3 regions of the Cohnella cellulosilytica genome follow, and region 3 is predicted to be linked to each of the others. Evidence: a T-box and tRNA genes for the amino acid it is inferred to sense, from the RefSeq annotation. Region 3 holds a T-box; the other regions hold tRNA genes.
What was found. A T-box is a leader RNA that pairs with one kind of tRNA and senses whether it is charged. The one in region 3 lies ahead of leuS (leucine--tRNA ligase), so its partner is inferred to be a tRNA-Leu.

Region 1 (6,516 bases), 170 kb from region 3:
CGTTATCGGACGGACGGACGCCCGAAGAGGCTCACGAAGCGTTCGTCGTCGTGGACCGGGTCGGCCGGCTGCAGATTCCGAAAGAATACTTGTCCGCTCTCTCGATTGGCGACAAAGCCACGATGGAGTTTGACGGAGATAAAATTGTCATCACAAAACCTAAATCTTTGGAGGAGGACGAAACAGCATGAACAAACGAGCAGGAAAAACCCGAAAATGGGTGCTGACCGGAATGACTTTATCCTTACTAGTCCCGACGCTTGCGGCATGTAATTCGGGGGACGGCGCGAACGACCCGAACAATCGGCGTACGCTCCGCATCGGCACGATGTACGGAAGCAAATCGGACGAAACCTGGTTCCGCCAGCAATTCACGGACATGTTCGAATTCACGCATTCCAACATCGACATCGAGGTCGTGCCCGCGATCGATTACACGGAAATGCAATTCGAGGATTACTCGAAGCAGCAGGAGCCGGTCGATCAGATGGCGAAGCTCAAGGAGATTATGACCGGCTCCAATCCGGTCGACGTTATGATTATTAGCGACATGAGCATGCTGGGTCAGCTTGTGAGCGAAAATATGCTGAAGCAGCTCGATCCGATGCTTAAGGAAGACAAGATCGACATCAACGAATTCGTGCCTACGGTTATCGACGGCATCAAGGAGCAAGGAGATAACTTCCTGTACGCGTTGACTCCGACGTTCCAATCCTCCGCGTTGTATTACAATAAGAAGCTGTTTACGGATAAGGGAGTCGAATTCCCGCAGGACGGCATGAGCTGGGACGACGTATTCAACCTGGCGAAGCGCGTGACTTCGGGCACCGGCAAAGAGTCCGTTTTCGGTTTTACCTTTAACCAATGGGGAGCCGGAGACAACTACTGGGACTTCCAAACGTTCGCGGCGCCTCTGCAGCTCAAGATGTTCGACGAAAAGGGCGAGACGATGACCGTCAACACGCCGCAATGGCAAAACCTCTGGGAGAAGGTAGCCCAGCTGAAGAAAGATCGCGTAACGCCAAGTCAAGAGGATATGAATTACGAGCAGCCGCAGGGCGAGGAATACAGATATAACCCGTTCCAGGGCCAGCTGTTCCTTAACGGAAAAGTGGCGATGACGATCGGGGACTACGGCATGATCAATCAAATCCAGCAATTGAACGATAACAACGAGAAGCTGAAAATGGAGAAGCTGGATTGGGATGTCGTCACGATGCCGTTCCACGTCGGCAAAGAGGGCTTCGGAGGCAATATTTATTTGAACCAGCTCGCCGGTATTAACACCAATGCGGCGAACACCGAAGACGCTTGGGAATTCATCAAATTCATGAACGGCAAAGAGTGGGCGAAGCTGAAATCCCGCAGCACCTACGAGCTGTCCGCTCGCAAAGAGTTCGTGAAGGTGCGCGACGGCATGAGCTACAACATCGAGGCGTTCACGAAGCTGAAGCCGGCGCCGACTCAAGGCTCCTCGCTGAAAGAACAGGAGCTGTATCGCGAGAAGCCGAATTTGAATCTGGTGAACGAGATGGGCTCGATGCTGTTCTCCCAAGTGATGCAGGGCAGCAAATCCGCCAAGGAAGCGTTGGCGCTGTGGGAAGAGAAGGGGAACGACTTGCTGCAGAAGATCAAGACGAACCCGAAAGGCAATATCGACGATCCGTTCGGCGGAATCAGTACGGACAACGGCGGAGGAGGCGGAGCGATCCCTCTGCAGAAGAGAGCGCTTATGGAAGCGGCTGGGGAAGCCGTGCCTGTTGAATAAGTTGCGATAGGAATAAGGTGGGCGGGCGTCTCATTCGAAAGAGTGGGGCGCCTGTCTGTTTTAAATTTGTCGGAGGCCGGATTCAAATTCCCCAAACCCGCGCATGCTAGGAACATCCAAACCATAACGCAAGCGAGGGAAGGCGCATGAAATGGATTTATTGGTCGAGACTGTACGACAGCAAATTTCAAGCGGGCTGTCTTGTTCAACGTATGGAGCACGACAGCTGGGTGTTCGGGCTGGAAGCTCCGCGGGAAATCGAGGTGTTTCGCTCGAAAAAGGGGAAATACGGCGTGCGTTATGTCCCTTAACTTGTTTTACGCCTCATTAGGCCGTTTTTGGCGGATGGAACCTTGACGGCATGTTGGCAAAGAAGCGGTTTTTGTGCTAAGCTGGTGTCCGGAAGGTATGGGAGAAGGAGGAATCAGCGATGCGCAGAATGCCATTATCGGCGGATACAGCGGTTAAGCTAGCCGATTATATGAAGGTGCCGTTGGAACATCTCATGCATATGCCGCAGCATATTTTGCTGCAGAAGCTTGGGGAGATGGCGAAGGCCCAGACGTCCGAGACAGAGGAAACCAAGCAGCATCTGGAAACGGAAGAAAAGAAAAGTGAATAAACGGTTGACGGATAGCCGGCTTTTATAGTATATTATTTCTTGTCGCCAATAAATTCTATAATGCTTTAATGACGCGGGGTGGAGCAGCTCGGTAGCTCGTCGGGCTCATAACCCGAAGGCCGCAGGTTCAAATCCTGCCCCCGCAACCAACGTCTTTCTCTGGACCTTTTCGGGGGCCTTTAGCTCAGTTGGTTAGAGCGGTCGGCTCATAACCGATTGGTCGGGGGTTCGAGTCCCTCAAGGCCCACCATGCAATTTAGCGGGCAGGTTCCTTGACCGATTGTGCTCGGTTGCCAGAGACTCGCACCATGCCGGGATGGCGGAATTGGCAGACGCACAGGACTTAAAATCCTGCGGTAGGTGACTACCGTACCGGTTCGACCCCGGTTCTCGGCACCATAGTATTGAAGTTCGAATCCCTTGATGCGTAAGGGATTTTTTTGATTTTTATAGGGGGAAATTAGCTTTTTGGTTACATGAGCATAGGTGTTGCTCGTGACCTGTGATGTAGAGTGTCTCAAACGATGTTGGATAGTGGAGTTGTCAAAAAAAGTGCAGTTTGAAAACACCCTCGTACAGAAATCCCGTTATGAAGCTGCTTGTGACAGCATTCTTTCGCGATAAATAGCTGGCGGCCAGCCCCCTGGATTAGAAGTGTAGATCCGCCGCCGGTTGTAGTAGACCATGATGTATCTGAAGATGATCGATTTCATATCGGCCATCGGATAGCGCTCCGTGTTGATCTGGTACAGCTTCTCTTTCTTTAGCGTAGCAAAAAAGCTTTCCATCCTTGCGTTGTCATAGCAACGTCCTGTGCTGCTCATGCTCTGAATGGCCTCTCGTTTAGCCAGACGTTCTCGGAAGGCATAGCTCGTGAATTGGCTGCCTCTATCGCTATGAAAAATCATTCCGCGAGCCTTTCTTGCTTTACAGGCGTTCTCAAAAGCTTGGATGCAGAGTGCCTTGCGCATATTGTCGTCCATGGCGAGGCCTACAATCTCTCCGCCCAAGCAATCCAGTACCGCAGACAGATAGAGCTTCCCATCTGAACAGGGAACTTCGGTGATATCCGATAGCCACTTTTGGTTGGGAGCTGAGGCGCTGAAGTCTCTCTGGATCAGGTTCTCGCTCTTTTGCGCTGAGGCGTCCTCGCGGGTAATACCGTTTGGATGACGCCTCACTTTCTTCAGCAGGCCATGCTGCTTCATGATGCGATAGACGGTGCTGTAGGTGGTCGTGACATCTATTTGAGTCAGCGCCAGCAAAATACGCTGGACACCGTAATTTCGGTTGTCTTCATGCTCTCCAATGATGTCTTTGATTTTGACCAGAAGGCGTTGCTGCCGCTCCTGTTGGGGTGTGGGCTTCAAGTTACGGTAGTAACCCGATTCGCTGACAGCAAGGACTGCGCACATCGCCTTGACGGTCCATCGCTCCCGTCGTTCACGGATGTACGCGTAGAGCTGGCGTGCCTTTATCGCTTCCGGTCTTTTGCGAAAAAACCGAGTGCGTCCTTGAGAATATCATTGGCGCGGCGCAACTCGCTGATTTCTTTTTCTAGTTCGACTTCGCGCGCAGTCTTATCGGCAGATGTATAAGCGTGTCCGCTCCCGATCGGCGCTCCGTCGCCGTGCAGGGTTCTTCGCTTTATCCATTCCTGCAACGTGTAGTAAGATACGCCTAACTGTTCGGCGGCTTTCGTTGGTCCAATCTCATCGCTTAATCTTACGGCTTCTTCTTTGAATGCTTTGTCGTACCTGTTCATTGGCTCTCGTCCCCTCGTTAGTTTTCATTTTATTTCATACGAGGGTGTTTTTTGACTGCATTTTTATCGTAGCACTCCATTTCCGGGACGATATTAAAACGAGAGCCTAAACTCTCTTTTTGTTTGTCGTACGATTGCCACCAATAGATGAAAAGACCAACATTGGTGACAAGGAGTTGAGGTAAGTGCCTGAAATAACCCCGCATATCAGTCTGAAAAAGCCGTTAGCAAGCGAAATTGCGGATATATCCGTCATTAACGAGAACATGGATATGATTGATTCAGTTTTAGGCGATCTATCGGCGGTCCCCACGACGGCAAAGACGGCAGCCGGAGCGATCACGGAGCTGCACGAAGCGATACAGGACATCGACGTCGATATCCCTGACGGCTCGATCACACCGGCAAAACTCTCGTTTGATCCGGCGACGCAGGCTGAGCTGGATGCACACGCCAACGCAACTGGCGTCCACGGCGCGACCTCGGCGGCAACGGCCAGCCGTCTCATCATCCGCGACGCCGCCGGACGGGCGAAGGTGGCCGCTCCCGCTGCAAGCGACGACATCGCCCGTCTGGACTCGGAAGCGTGGACAACTATGGCACGGCCACACAGGCCGAAGCGGAAGCCGGTACGGTCGCTAACAAGTTTATGACGCCGCAGCGGACGAAGCGGTATGTTGACAAGAGGCTACTTAACAATTTGCTATTTCGGCTTAATAGCGGAGCGATCGAATACAGTACGGATGGGAGTGTGTGGTCATCAATGGGGGCAGTTAAAAGCGTTCAGAGAGGTATTGCGTCGGTCACTTCTTCCGTCGCCGGAGCAACGGCAGATATAACTATAACAGCGTTAGCTTCGATGACAAAGGCATCAACGCATGTATCGTTTACCGGGGCAGGTAGTTCCTCCTCAACATCAAATAACGGGCCTGACTCCCCAAATGTTCGCGCTAGGTTAACCAGTGCAACAAATCTAGAATTATTTGTAAAACATGTATCTGCCGGCGGCGGTACCGCGGCAACGCCTACAGTCGATGTTGCTTGGGAAGTCATAGAATACTATTGATAGGGGGTTTTGGGTTTGTATATATACGCACAAATAGACAGCACAGGTCGCTGTACTAGTGTCTCATACCTCAGCGGCGAAGTGGACGCCCCCCACATGCTTCCGCTTGACGAGAGTGACGATTTGCAGCCGGGGGACATCTACGATGGCGAGACATGGACGCGCACAGAGCCGCCGGAACGGCCGGAGCCGGAACCCGACCGAATCGCTCAACTCGAAACCGAAAACCTTGAGCTAAAGCTGGCGCTCGCCGAACTGGCCGAAGCGCAGTAGATGGACAAGCTCGACATGCATCTCGCACTCGCGGAGCTGGCTGAGATCATTACGGGAGGGAGTACCTTATGGCGAAAGTTTATTATGGCCTGATCAAAGCGGGAGTGCGTGAGATCGGCGACGTGCCGACTCGCTGGCGCGCCGATGTGCAGACGATGCTTGACGCAGATACGCAAGACTCCGCAACTTAAACGGGTCCTATTTGATTGGGCTGTATCCGGTAGAACCAATCAGCTTGGGGGCTCGGAGGCTTCGGCTCTTCGGGCTATTTTTTTGTCAAAAGCCGGGATGGTTCCATTTGGTACCTTGTGGATATGGTTCGCGTGGAGACCGTGGGGAATTATTAAAAAGGAGCAGGAGGGGTTAAACTGGCCCCCATAGCCTAAACACCTTTTTCAAAGTGTTCAGTCTATGGGGGCCAGTTTAAAAAGTCCCTTGTGACCGATTACCTTAATTTATAATTATACTCATCACCATTAATTGAAATCACAATATCAATTGGTTTGTCATCTTCAGATGCTTCTTTGGGAAGTTCAGAGATAAAATGGAGCACTCCATTCTTCAAAGGCTCGATACTTGTAATATTAGTGTAAGTAAAATCAGATCCACCACGTTCTTCAATTGTCGAGAAGCTATCATATTTATATTTCTCATCATAGATAACTTTGACAGAGGCAAATTCATCAGAACTTTTACCTGATGTTAGAAGGCTCTTTACATTTAAAACGGTATCTAAATAAATATTACTTACATCTTTTACTTCATAGTAGGAATACATTCCATCAGGTTTAGGCGGAACTACTTTTGATGTGAACTTTGTTTTAGTTAAAGTTATTTCTGCGAAATCTGATAGAACAATCTTTTTATTTAGTTCTATAACGTTTCTTGCTTCTTCGGTTGTTTCGGATGTTGGTTCAGATTCGATGGACTGTTCGGTTTCGGAAGTATTCTTTTCTTGCGAAGATAACAATTGATCCTTCAATTGTTGGTTCTCGGCTGCAAGTTGACTTATCTGATCTTTT
Region 2 (6,516 bases), on a different contig from region 3:
CAACAAGTCCGTCATCTTCTCGTATTATTTCTAATATCGTGCAATATTTTCAACGCTTCTCCGAAACCAATCAACAAAACGCCACTTATAAGCGACGAAAGAATCAAAGCTCCCCCATATCCCCACCTTAGCGGATGAGGATCGGGACTATAACGGTATGGAGACGCCGGATCAGTAAGCGAGAATCCAATAATGAGTCCTGCTAAAATCCCAAGAATTAATATTCCGAATCCAATTCCCTCTATTGTCCTTGCTACTTTATTTTCGCCTTGCGTGCTTCGAACCTCGGAAGATTGAGAACTGTCCAGTATTTTGTCCAAGTCGGTCTGCATATTCTAGTTTCCTCTCTTTCTTTGCGCGAGAAGGAAGGAAATAAAGAAATTAATGATCGTAAGCCATCCAATAATACTCAGTATGCCCGAACCTTCATACCATACAGTAAAATTATCGATAGCGCTCCAGTCAATCCACAAATGCGTTGCAGCGACTTGAAACAGTTGATTAAACGCAATGAAAATCGAACCTATTAAAGCAATTATTGAAGCAGGCTTCAACCGCATCTCCAATCCTCCTACATAAAATTGTAAGCCGCTCGGCCTTCTGTACTTAGACGTATCGTATCGCTTCCCTTTCTTGCCCGCCATATAAGCCCAGGGAATCATGAGAATAGTACAAAAGGCACAATAAATATATCACACCCGCCCAAAACCTGGCAATAATTGCAATACATTTTAATAGAGTTTAGGCTTAACAAACAACATTCCCTTTACTCTATTGATTAGAGTCAACAGACCCCCGAAGCAGCGTGACCTTAAACACGCTTCCCGATTCGGAACTCGTCTCCAGTTCAACGGTCCCCTGGAAAAAGCCAAGCAGATGGCGGACAATCGACAGACCCAGACCGGCGCCGCCGCTTCTTCGCGCCCGTGACGAATCGATGCGGTAGAACCGCTCAAAAATCAGCTCCCTGGACGCAGCGGATATTCCCGCCCCCGTATCCGAAACCCGAACCGCAACCCGTCCGTCTTCATGCGAAATCCGCAGCGTAACTTGTCCATTTGGCCGATTATACCGGATGGCGTTATCCAGCAGATTGCGAAAGACCAGGAACAGGAAGCCCTCTTCCCCCTTGACCAAAGCCGCACAGGGCTCCGCCAGATGCAGCGTTACCCCGTATTCGACTGCCACCGGCTCCATAAATGAAATGGCATCCGCGAGAATGTCGGCAAGCTCTACAACCTCGCGTTCGCCATGCGACCGTTCGTACGTTCCGTCAGCCAGCAGCAGCAAATCCTCCGTTAACGACTCCAATCGCGACAGCGTCCGCTCCGTCGTCGCCCTGTAATCTCTCCATTCGCCGGGGTCAATGCCCTCGTCGTCTCCGGCCACTTCAAGATTCGTGCGCAGGATGGAAAGCGGCGTTCTTAATTCATGCGCGGCCGCGGATACGAACCGAGCCTGCTGCTTAAAAGAGTGTTCCAGCCCGTCCATCATCGTATTGAATGCGATTCCGAGCTTCTTCAATTCATCGTGAAGCTGGTCAATCTCCAGTCGTTTGTGGAGGGTGCTAGACGTTATCCCCGCAGTTGTCTCGCTCATCCGTTTCACGGGCTTCAGGATAATTGCTGCGAGCCATTGCGCGCAGAGAACCATGGCCGCCAAAGCGACAAGCAAGCTTATCATTCGCCCCTGCAGCTCCGGTACAATCCTGTAAGTCGAGAAAAAAGACTCCATAGCCGCATATAGAACGATCATAACCGCCAAATAAAGAATAGCAAACAGCGTCAATCTCGATCGTAACGAAAGACGGTTCCATCGCCTCATGTCGTTTCCTCTTCCTTCCCGGCTGCGCGCAGGGTCCATTTGTACCCATAACCTTGAACGGTCTGAATATACTTTTCTCCCGCCTCCGGATCAGGGTGCGAGAGCTTTCTGCGCAAGGAATTGATGTGAACCCGAACCGTCGAGGAGAGAGGATCCGCATGAATATCCCAGACGTGCTCAAGAAGCCTTTCGGACGAAATGACCTCGCCGGGATGCAGCATCAGATACTCGAGCAACCCGAATTCTTTTCTCGTTAATGAAAGTAGAACGTTCCCGAAACGGACCTCCTTTGTTTTCGAATCCAGGGTGAACTGGTCGAACTGCAGGACATGGCTTTTCACGGACGAACTCCGTCGAAGAAGCGCCCGGATGCGGGCAAGCAATTCATTAAACGAAAAAGGTTTGCGAAGATAGTCGTCCGCGCCTGAATCGAGCCCTTCTTCCGCCTCGTCCGGATGGCTGCGCGCGGTCAGCATGAGAATAAAGACGTCGTTATGGTGCGAGGACTGGCGAATGCGATGACAAAGTGAAATGCCGTCCAGCTCCGGGAGATTGATGTCGAGGAGAATCACATCATAATCGTTGGTATCCGCCAGCTCCCACCCGGTCAGTCCGTCCGCAGCGGTGTCCACGGCATAACCTTCCCGCTTTAAACCTTTGGCCAAGGCGCGTGAAAGGTCCTCCTCATCTTCGACAATGAGGATTCGCATAGCCCCCCACTCCTTCCTTTTATGACAATAGAATAGCACACGCATTTCCGCGATGCGAGGCGAATACGGTCGCTTTCGGAGCTTCGCTTAACAAGGATTTAACAGCCCGCCCTTTATAATCAAAACAAATCTTCCTTTCCTTTGAATGGAGGAGGCTTATATAGAAGGGATAGAAGGAGGAGGTTTTTTTGTTAATTGAGGTGGTGGCGGCGGGACCGGGGTGTTCCATTTGTCAAAAGGCGCTAAAGCTGGTCAAGCAAGCAGCGGAAGAATTTCCGCAAATCGAGATTCGGGAGCTAAATGTGGTGGATCAGTTTGAACGTCTCCAGGAACTGAACATTTTCAGCGCCGGAGCGATTCTCATGAATGGGAAAACGGAATTCGTCTCTTTGCCTTCACCCGCTAAGCTCCGCGAACGAATGCATGAATTGCTGCTCAAATCCGAAAATAATCCACAAAATTAAAGGAGTAAACGAATGGAAGATTTATATCGTTTCACGATCACGGGCGGAATTTCCGCCGCTACCTACGTTCTTGTTTTTATCGTCGGAATCGTGAGCGCGGTTTTGGCCTGCTATTTGCCCGTGCTTGCCATGTTTGCGGGTTACGTCCAAAGAGGAGCAGCCGGCAATAAAAGAAAAGCCTTGATGATCGCGATCAACTTTATCTTGGGGATGGTCGTCACTTCGTTGTTGGCCGGTTTGATTATCGCGCTGCTCGGTCAACAGTTCCTGCCCTTTGTGGAGAAATACCGTTTGCTAACCTGGATTCCGCCCCTCTTCGACATAGCGGCCGGACTGCAGCTGCTTGGCGTCATTTCGTTCGCCATGCCTGCTTTCCAAAGGCCGCTCAGCCGGCCGGAGCTTCCGCAAAGCAACGCGTCCGCTTTCAAGCTGGGGATTCCATACGGACTTGTCATTTCTCCCTGCGCGATCCCGATCTTTTTTGCGCTGATCAGCTATATTGCGCTTCAGGGAAGCCCGGTTCACGGAGCGCTGCTCATGACTGCCTATTCGTTGGGAAAAGGCGTGATCCTCGTGGCCGTTGCCATATTCTCGATTTCCATTCTGCGCAAAATGGCAAAATGGGGCGGTCCCGTCAAAAAAATCGCCGGCTACTTCTCAATCGGAATCGGCATTGTGCTTCTGCTTGTCGGGTTTGCAAAATAAACGAGAGGAGAATCATTCATGTCCTTAAATCAAACGCTGGAAGAAATGAAACAACAGTTTATCGCCCATTCGCCCGCAGAAGTGCAGGCCGCGATGTTCCGTTCGATCCGGGAGCAGCAGGAGTCGGGGTTCCGGTATGGCCTGCAGGAAGGGCAGAGGGCGAAGGATTTTACGCTGCAAAACTCGACGGGCCTCTCCGTTCACTTGTACGACGAACTGGCTCAAGGACCTGTCGTTCTCACCTTCTATCGCGGAGGCTGGTGCCCTTACTGCAACTCGCAGCTGCGGGCGTACCAGAAAGTGCTGCCGGAGATTGAAGCGCTGGGCGCCAGGCTGATCGCCGTCAGCCCGCAAAGCCCGGACAACACGCTTTCCCATCAGGAGAAGGAAAACCTGCAGTTCCAGGTGCTAAGCGATACCAACGGTCTGGTGGCCGCCTTCTATAATATTTTGTACGACGTGCCGCCGTATCTTCAAGAGATGATGACGAACCTGTTCAAGCTGAATCTGGCCGAATACAACGCGACCGACCGGTGGATACTCCCCATTCCTTCCACCTTCATGATCGACGAGTCCGGCATTATCCGTTCCGCCTACGTCAACCCGGATTTTATGCAGCGCTTTGAGCCCGAGGATATTCTGGATGAACTGCGGAAGCTGTAACAAATTTTAATTACGAAAAAACCACTTTCTTTCTAGAAATTGTCCTAGGAAGGAAGTGGTTTCGTTGCGTAGCCATTCTCCAAACCAAAGTCTCAGTGTTCCAGTAAACCAATTCATCCGTCCATACACTGGAGCGACCAATCACTCGGGATATGCTTTTTTTCAGTTTACTACCACACTGTCATCACAGAGATATTTTAAGCAGTTCTTCCGCTCCTCTTCTCCCGATCCTCAAAAAAGAAAACAAAAAAATCCCTCATAAAAATCAAGGGATTTCAGCTTCTTAGTTATGGTGCGGTCGAGAGGACTCGAACCTCCACGGTATTGCTACCGCCAGCCCCTCAAGCTGGTGCGTCTGCCATTCCGCCACGACCGCATAATATAGAACGTCGTCTGAGTAAGAATAATGCCTTCTTCCTGAGAAGCACTGGTGAGCCATGTAGGACTCGAACCTACGACACCCTGATTAAAAGTCAGGTGCTCTACCAACTGAGCTAATGGCTCTCATGGTGACCCCTAGGGGATTCGAACCCCTGTTACCTCCGTGAAAGGGAGGTGTCTTAACCACTTGACCAAGGGGCCATTATCAGCCATTGTCTTCGCGCTTAACGCTACCCGTTTCAGACGACAAAAATGATTATATCTGAAACAACGACCTAAGGCAAGTCCTTTTTCGGGCAAAACGCATATTTTTTTATTTCTTTGTGGACGGCTGTCGGAGCGGCATTATCGACGATCTAAATCCGACTTGATTCGCCGTTAATAACGGGATTGCGTTCCTGCCATCCCCATCGTTTGAAGCCCCGGACAAAGGCTCCACTCCATCAAAAAGAGCCCGTCAGCGCAAGGCCAAGGGCTCTTCCCAAGTCGTCTTTTATGAATTCCATGGGTGGCGGGGAGAGAGGGATTCGAACCCTCGCACGCATGACACGTCTACTCCCTTAGCAGAGGAGCCCCTTATAGCCACTTGGGTATCTCCCCATGGCTCCCCGAACAGGACTCGAACCTGTGACAACTCGATTAACAGTCGAGTGCTCTACCAACTGAGCTATCAGGGAATGTTTCAAAAGCGACAATTAATAATTTAGCATGAGATCCAAGGGAAGTCAAGCATCCCCGCGACAATAATTTCAATTTCTTTTTTTCCGGTGACAGACCTATTTGCGCACATGAATTCATGCCTTACGGAGGGCCTTTCGGAGAGCGAAACGTTCGTAAAAAAGTGCCCTCACTTATACGTGCCGCTCGGTTAGAGAGCCATGTTCTAAAGAACCGCGTATCTCCTCCCCATTTCCGCTCAAACGGCGGACGATGTTCTAAAGAACCGCGTATCTCCTTCCCAATTCCGCTCAAACGGCGGGCGATGTTCTAAAGAATCGTACATTGGCGCATGGATGAGGTTACGACGAAACAGATGCTAAGGGATCCCGTCAGCCTGATACAAGTAAATGGGGCAGTTATCCGTCGTTCCACACTTGGGTACACTAATCGTGATCGATACCAGGGTGTTGTGAAGTCGACGCAGGGTTGACATCATCAATCTTTTCATGTTATTTATTGATTAATAAATTAAATCCTCGGAAAAGGGGAGGAAAATATCTTGAGCCCTAAAGAAGAAATCGCGGCAAGCCGGAAAGATCAGATCATGAATAGCGCAGCAGCCTTGTTCGCTTCCCAGGGCTATTACAAAACTACGACCGCGCTTGTCGCGGAAGCCGTCGGCGTCACTCAGCCTTACGTGTTTCATTTTTTCAAATCGAAAGAACAGCTGTACTTGGCGGTGCTCCAAAGAGCATACGAACGGCTCAATCGAGCCTTCTCCAACGTCGACGCTCCTCCCGAGCAGCTTGCCCAAAAAATGGGGGAAGCCTTCAACACGCTGCTTGCCGGCTACCGCAACGAGATTCTGCTGCTTATGCAATGTTTTGCGACTCCGGAGCCTGCGGTAAGGGAGTACGCGCGAAAGACGCACTCCTTGATTTACAACACGGTCAAGACGCGATTCGCAACGGCCGGCGTCCCCGACGCGGGTAAGGAAGCCAGTGTTTTCATTTCCTGCGGCCTCATCCTCGCGTTATCCGAAATTTTGGAGCTGCCGGAATTATCGCCGTGGCACAAGGGAGACCTCGATTGATCGGGGTTTTGTGTGG
Region 3 (6,516 bases):
CGCCCAAGAAGGGTAGGCTGGTTCGACGTCGTGGCGACTCGTTACGGCTGCGGCGTTCAAGGCGCGACGGAGGTCGCGCTGACGAACCTGGACGTGCTGGGCTATTTGGCGGAAATTCCGGTATGCGTCGGCTACGAGATGAACGGAACGGTTGTCGAGGATTTCCCAACGTTGCCTATGCTGCAGCGAGCGAAACCGGTTCTCTGGAGACTTCCGGGATGGAAAAGCGATATTTCCGCATGCCGTTCGTTCGACGAGCTTCCCGAGGAGGCCAGGAGCTACGTGGGTTACATCGAGGCGGCCGTCGGCGTAAAAATAACCGCCGTATCGGTCGGTCCTCATCGCGACCAGACGATACGGCGGATTTGAAGGCGGTCCTGTCGGAGCGCGTTAGTCGGAGGACGCCGGCTTCTCCCCGACCGGCTCGAGCTTGCCCGGCCAGAAGGCCCGGCGTCCCAGCAGCAGCGTAATCGCCGGAACGAGGAACGGGCGCACGACGAACGTATCGAGCAGCACGCCGATCGCGGTAATCGTCCCGAATTGCACGAGCACCTGAATCGGCAGCGTCGCCAGCACGGCGAACGTTCCGGCCAGAATGAGTCCCGCGGACGTGATGACGGCGCCCGTCTCGCCGACGCCTTCCCTGATCGCCCGCTTAAGCGGCATTCGTTTTCTTTTTTGCCAGATGCTCGAGATCATGAAGATGTTGTAATCCTCGCCCAGCGCGACCAGAAAAACGAACGAGTACAGCGGAATCGCGCCTTGGATCGCATCAGCCCCCATCCCGTAATGAACGACCAGCCAGCCGAGCCCCAGCGCGGAGAAAAAGGAAACGATGACGGTGAGCACGAGATAGACGGTCGCGATGACCGAGCGCAAATACAGCAGCAGGAGCAGAGAGATCAGCCCGATGACCATCGGAATGACAAGCCTCGTGTCCCGTTCTCCCGTCGTTTTGTTGTCGTACTGCTCCGCCGTTTGACCGCCGATCCAGACGCCGTCCTGCGGGCTCGCGACGCCGGAATCGGCCAACGCCTGCTCCGCAACCTTCCGCAGCTCTGGAATATGACCCATGGCCTCAATTGAATACGGATTCAGATCGAATTGGAGCTCATACGCGACGATGTTCGGATTGGATTGGCCCGTCTGCGGCTCGGACACGATATCGACGTAAGGCAGGGCGGCCAGCTTTTCTCTCAAATTAACGGCATGACCCTGCGTATCGACGATGATCTTCGCCGGCGCCAGATCTCCCGGGGAGAATTGCTCGCCGATCACCGCAAACCCTTCCCTGGACTCCATATCCTTCGGAAAAGACGACAGCAAATCGTAGGTGAACTTGATTTGCGGCGTAACGGCCGCCAAACCTCCGAGCAGCAGCAGACAGACGACCAGCACCGCCCAAGGCTTGCCCGTGACGATGCGTCCGGCCCAATTGCGCGGCTCCTTGGGAGCGGCGGGGGCCGGCTTGCCCTTGCGGGCGGCGCGTTCCCGCTGCATCTCCGGCGTTCTGGGCACGAACGGATAGAAGGAGGCCCGGCCGAGAATGGCGAGCATCGCGGGAACAAGCGTCAGACTCGCGATGCCCATGATCAGAATCGCCAAGCTGAACGGCACGGCGAAGCGCTCGTATGCTCCGTATTCCGCCGCGAGCAGCGTCAGGAGCGCTATGACGACGGTTAAGCCGCTCATCGCGATCGCGCCCGACGAGCCGGTAACGGCGGCGAGCAGCGCTTTGGTTTTGCCGGTCTCGGTTTTGAGCAGGTGACGGAAGCGCGAGATCAGGAACAGGCAGTAATCCGTGCCGGCGCCGAACAGCAGAACGGTCATGATCGAGATCGCCTGGCCGTCCACGACGATCCAGCCCTTGCTTGCCATCCAGCCGAGCAGCGGGCTGATGACCCCGTAGGCGAAGCCTACCGCGACGAGGGGCAGAAGCGCCAAAATCGGCGAACGGTAAATGAGCAAGAGCAGGAGCAGGACGAGCAGCACGGTTCCGATCAGCAAGCTGACGTCGGCGTTCCGGAACAAGCCCGTCGCATCGATCTGAATGCCGACGGGGCCGGTGACGCGCGCGCTCAATCTGTCCGCGGAATCGCCGGGCTCGGCGAACGGGTCGGCTCCGGCGATGGCGGCAAGCTCTCGCTTGAGCTCGGTCACGCCTTCCTTTAAATTTTCCGCTCCCGCGTCTTTGGCGAACAGAACGGGCAGCACCAGCGTGCTCCCGTCCGCGGAGAGCTGGCCCAGCAGCGCTTGCGACGGCATTGCGTGCAGCGGCGGGACAGCCGTCTGATGCGGCACGGGCGAGGCGGTCAGCTTCTCCGTCAGCTTGCGGACGAAGCCGAGCTCGGCCTCGCCGAGTCCGTCGCCCTTGCGCAGCACGACAAGCGCCGGAATGTCCGATCCGCTCGGGAATTCGCGCGCGGCGACGGCGTCCGCCTGTACGGAAGGCTTTCCGAATTTCAGATTGGGGGAGTTGTTGATTTCCTGACTGTTCACGGACGGGAGCAGCGCGCTCAGCAGGCCGGCCGCGGCAATCCAGACGAGCAGCGTGATCCATTTGCTTCGCTTGCCGGAAACCCAGCCTCCGTAACGATGTTCTTTATCGCTCATGACGGGCGGTCCTCCTTCTTTTTTTGAAGAACGCTATAAATGAGAGCTTTCGGAATTTCGATTTTCGGATATAATGGAATATAATTTCGAATTAATTATATATACCGGAAGGTTAATTATGCAACGACGAGTTTTTTCGCATAAGGAGGGACAGCGATGAGCGGTTCCCGTTCCGGACGAGCGCCCGGAAGACCGAAGAGCGGGGCGGACCAGCCGTCGATGAGAGACAAGGTGCTGCAGACCGCTTCCGTTCTGTTTATGGAATTAGGGTATGAGCCGGTTTCGGTCAATATGATCGCCGCGCGAGCGGGAGTGACGAAGGCGTCCGTCTACTATTACTTCGATAACAAAGCGGTGCTGTTTACCGCGGCCGTAACGCAAATGATGCGGCGAATCCGCTCGGTCACCGAACGGATCATCGAGGCGAACGGAACTTTGCGGGAGCGTCTCGTGCAGATCGCGTTAGCTAAAATGACGAAGCTGCAGGCGCATATCGAATTCGAAAGCCTGATGAGAGAAGCGCTGGCTTCGCTGAGCGAAGAGCAGAAGGCCGAGATCCGCGAGGCGGAGCACGGGATTCACGAGGCGCTTGCGGCGGAGTTCGCCAGGGCGATGGCGGACGGGGAGCTTGCGAAGGGGCATCCGATGCTGCTGTCCCATGCCTTCTCCGCGCTTCTGATGGTCGGAAGCCGGGAGCGGATCGGGGACGAAGCGTTCGCCCCGGAGCGGCTGGCGACGGCCGTCGCGGATTTGTTCCTGCACGGAGCGGCGGACCGGTAACGGCCGCTTTGCCGAACCGGCGGACCGCGGCACGCTCGGCGGCTGTACGTTCGGCGCGAGGCGCCTCCGCTCGACAGAGGCGTCTTCCTCCGCTTGACACGAATCGCGCGAATGGCTATAATCATGGCATACTTTGGCTGTGAAAAGGATCAGTACTCGCATGACGTTATTTCAGAGAGCCGGCGGAAGGTGCGAGCCGGTTAACGACTGCGAAGAACTCGCCTTGGAGCCTCCGAGCCGAACGCTCTTGCAAATTCGCTATGCGGATGCCGGGCGCTAGGCAAGGCGTTACCTCTCGTTACGAGGCGGAGTGGGCGGACATCCAAGCAGGATTGCCGTCAACTAGGGTGGTACCACGGGAGATGACGCTCTCGTCCCTAGCGATAACGCTGGGGGCGGGAGCTTTTTTATTTTGACGGATAAGGGAGTTAATCGACATGGCACAGGAGCAAGGTCAGGGCTATCAGCCGCAGAAAATCGAACCGAAGTGGCAGAAATATTGGGACGAGAACAAGACGTTCAAGACGACGGAGGAAGCGGGCAAGCCGAAGTTTTACGCGCTTGACATGTTCCCGTATCCGTCGGGAGCCGGGCTCCACGTCGGCCACCCCGAAGGCTATACGGCGACCGATATCGTCAGCCGTTATAAGAGGATGAAAGGCTTTAACGTGCTGCACCCGATGGGCTGGGACGCGTTCGGCCTGCCGGCCGAGCAGTACGCGCTGCAGACGGGCCGCCATCCGCGCGAAATCACGTTCGAGAACATCGACAACTTCCGCCGCCAGATCAAGTCGCTCGGCTTCTCCTACGACTGGGACCGGGAGTTCAGCACGACGGACCCGGATTATTACAAATGGACGCAGTGGATTTTTATCCAGCTGTACAAAAAAGGACTCGCCTACGTCGCGGAAGTGCCGGTCAACTGGTGTCCGGCGCTGGGCACGGTGCTGGCGAACGAAGAGGTCATCGACGGGCTGAGCGAGCGCGGCGGCCATCCGGTTATCCGCAAGCCGATGCGCCAGTGGATGCTGAAGATTACCGAGTACGCCGAGAGATTGCTGGAGGACCTGGAGGAGCTGGACTGGTCGGAGAGCATCAAGGACATGCAGCGCAACTGGATCGGCAAGTCGACGGGCGCGGAAGTGACGTTCGCCATCGACGGCCACGACGCTGCGTTGACCGTATTCACGACGCGTCCGGACACGCTGTTCGGGGCGACGTATTGTGTGCTGGCTCCGGAGCATGAGCTGGTCGGTACGATCACGACCGCCGGGCAGAAAGCGGCCGTCGACGCTTACGTCGAGCAGGCGGCGCACAAGAGCGATCTCGAGCGCACCGACCTGGCCAAGGACAAGAGCGGCGTATTTACGGGCGCATACGCGGTCAACCCGGTGAACGGCGCCAAGGTGCCGATCTGGATCGCCGATTACGTGCTCGGCGGCTACGGCACGGGCGCGATCATGGCCGTTCCGGGGCACGACGAGCGGGACTGGGAATTCGCGAAGAAGTTCGGCCTGCCGATCGTGGAAGTCGTCGCCGGGGGCAACGTCGAGGAAGCGGCGTATTCGGGCGACGGCAAGCTGGTCAATTCGGAGTTTCTGAACGGATTGGGAACGGCGGACGCGATCAAGGCGATGATCGCGCGGCTGGAGAAGGAAGGCAAGGGCAAAGGCAAGGTGACGTACCGTCTGCGCGACTGGCTGTTCAGCCGTCAGCGTTACTGGGGCGAGCCGATTCCGGTGCTGCACTACGAGGACGGCACGATGGACACCGTTCCCGAGGAGGAGCTGCCGCTGCTGCTGCCGGACGTGGATGCGATCCAGCCTTCCGGGACGGGCGAGTCTCCGCTGGCCAATGTGACCGAATGGGTCAACGTCGTCGATCCGCGCAACGGCCGCAAAGCCCGGCGCGAGACGAATACGATGCCGCAATGGGCGGGAAGCTGCTGGTACTACCTGCGCTTCATCGATCCGAAGAACGACAAGGAGATCTGCTCTCCGGAGAAGCAGCGCGAATGGCTGCCGGTCGATTTGTATATCGGCGGCGCGGAGCATGCGGTTCTTCACTTGCTCTATGCGCGCTTCTGGCATAAGGTGCTGTACGATCTCGGCGTCGTAAGCACGAAGGAGCCGTTCCACAAGCTGGTCAACCAAGGGATGATTCTCGGCACGAACAACGAGAAAATGTCCAAATCCCGCGGCAACGTCATCAATCCGGACGACATCGTCGGCGAATTCGGCGCCGATACGCTGCGGATGTACGAGATGTTCATGGGCCCGCTGGAAGCGACCAAGCCGTGGAACACCAATGGCGTGGAAGGCGTCTTCCGCTTCCTCGCTCGCGTGTGGCGCTTGTTCGTCGACGACAGCGGCAAGCTGAACGCAAAAATCCGGGACGTTCCGGGAGACGAGGCGTTCCGCCGGGTTTGGCACAAGAGCCTCAAGAAGGTCGGCGAGGATTACGAGGGCTTGCGCTTCAACACGGCGATCAGCCAGATGATGATTTTCGTCAACGAAGCGTACAAGACGGAAGTGCTGCCGAAAAAAGCGATGGAGGACTTCGTGCAGATGCTGTCCCCGATCGCGCCGCACATCACGGAAGAGCTGTGGGAGAAGCTTGGCCGTTCCGAATCCGTCACTTACGCTTCGTGGCCGCAGTACGACGCGGCGTTTACGGTGGATGCCGAGGTCGAAATCGTCGTGCAGGTGAACGGCAAGATCGCCGAACGTCTGAAGATCGCCGCCGATCTGGACGAAGCGGGCATGCAGGCGCAGGCGCTTGAATCCGCGAAGGTGCAGGAGCTGATCTCCGGCAAGACGATTCGCAAGGTGATCGCGGTCAAAGGCAAGCTCGTCAACATCGTTGCCAACTGATTCGGGCCGTGGCCGTCTGGAAACGGGAGCGTCTGCCTGACGGAACGGCAAAGCCGCAAGGAATGAAGCTGCAAGAAATAAGGAAGCGATAGAACGATCGCAGCGTGAAGCACACGCCGCTTGACCCCGTCCTTGAGGACGGGGCCGGGCGGCGTTTTTGTTTGCCTTGCTCCACGGCCCTCGGGCCGGGCGCTAGGTGCGCTCGCGGGGGAAGAGTGAGGAATCGACGCGATCGAGATCTTCGGCGAAC

Region 1: it encodes a tRNA-Leu, which carries the amino acid that the T-box ahead of leuS (leucine--tRNA ligase) is inferred to sense. The anticodon was not compared.
Region 2: it encodes a tRNA-Leu, which carries the amino acid that the T-box ahead of leuS (leucine--tRNA ligase) is inferred to sense. The anticodon was not compared.

The regions. Positions count from the first base shown of each region.
Region 1 is NZ_JBHMDN010000079.1:120,228-126,743, reverse strand. It holds gene ACFFT4_RS33845 (ABC transporter ATP-binding protein) at 1-191, shown strand, start outside; gene ACFFT4_RS33840 (ABC transporter substrate-binding protein) at 188-1,768, shown strand; gene ACFFT4_RS33835 (hypothetical protein) at 1,915-2,079, shown strand; gene ACFFT4_RS33830 (YycC family protein) at 2,199-2,390, shown strand; tRNA gene ACFFT4_RS33825 (tRNA-Met) at 2,463-2,539, shown strand; tRNA gene ACFFT4_RS33820 (tRNA-Ile) at 2,564-2,640, shown strand; tRNA gene ACFFT4_RS33815 (tRNA-Leu) at 2,701-2,789, shown strand; gene ACFFT4_RS33810 (IS3 family transposase) at 2,978-3,841, opposite strand; gene ACFFT4_RS33805 (transposase) at 3,865-4,155, opposite strand; gene ACFFT4_RS33800 (hypothetical protein) at 4,341-4,808, shown strand; gene ACFFT4_RS33795 (hypothetical protein) at 5,318-5,494, shown strand; gene ACFFT4_RS33790 (CD1375 family protein) at 5,563-5,685, shown strand; gene ACFFT4_RS33785 (hypothetical protein) at 5,940-6,516, opposite strand, start outside.
Region 2 is NZ_JBHMDN010000017.1:98,247-104,762, forward strand. It holds gene ACFFT4_RS14015 (hypothetical protein) at 12-332, opposite strand; gene ACFFT4_RS14020 (hypothetical protein) at 336-560, opposite strand; gene ACFFT4_RS14025 (HAMP domain-containing sensor histidine kinase) at 772-1,683, opposite strand; gene ACFFT4_RS14030 (response regulator transcription factor) at 1,821-2,579, opposite strand; gene ACFFT4_RS14035 (thioredoxin family protein) at 2,723-2,998, shown strand; gene ACFFT4_RS14040 (cytochrome c biogenesis CcdA family protein) at 3,011-3,703, shown strand; gene ACFFT4_RS14045 (peroxiredoxin-like family protein) at 3,722-4,366, shown strand; tRNA gene ACFFT4_RS14050 (tRNA-Leu) at 4,657-4,742, opposite strand; tRNA gene ACFFT4_RS14055 (tRNA-Lys) at 4,795-4,870, opposite strand; tRNA gene ACFFT4_RS14060 (tRNA-Glu) at 4,874-4,948, opposite strand; tRNA gene ACFFT4_RS14065 (tRNA-Ser) at 5,257-5,347, opposite strand; tRNA gene ACFFT4_RS14070 (tRNA-Asn) at 5,349-5,424, opposite strand; gene ACFFT4_RS14075 (TetR/AcrR family transcriptional regulator) at 5,967-6,500, shown strand.
Region 3 is NZ_JBHMDN010000079.1:294,925-301,440, reverse strand. It holds gene ACFFT4_RS34600 (adenylosuccinate synthase) at 1-369, shown strand, start outside; gene ACFFT4_RS34595 (MMPL family transporter) at 391-2,613, opposite strand; gene ACFFT4_RS34590 (TetR/AcrR family transcriptional regulator) at 2,770-3,393, shown strand; T-box leader at 3,524-3,775, shown strand; gene leuS (leucine--tRNA ligase) at 3,831-6,266, shown strand; gene comER (late competence protein ComER) at 6,459-6,516, opposite strand, start outside.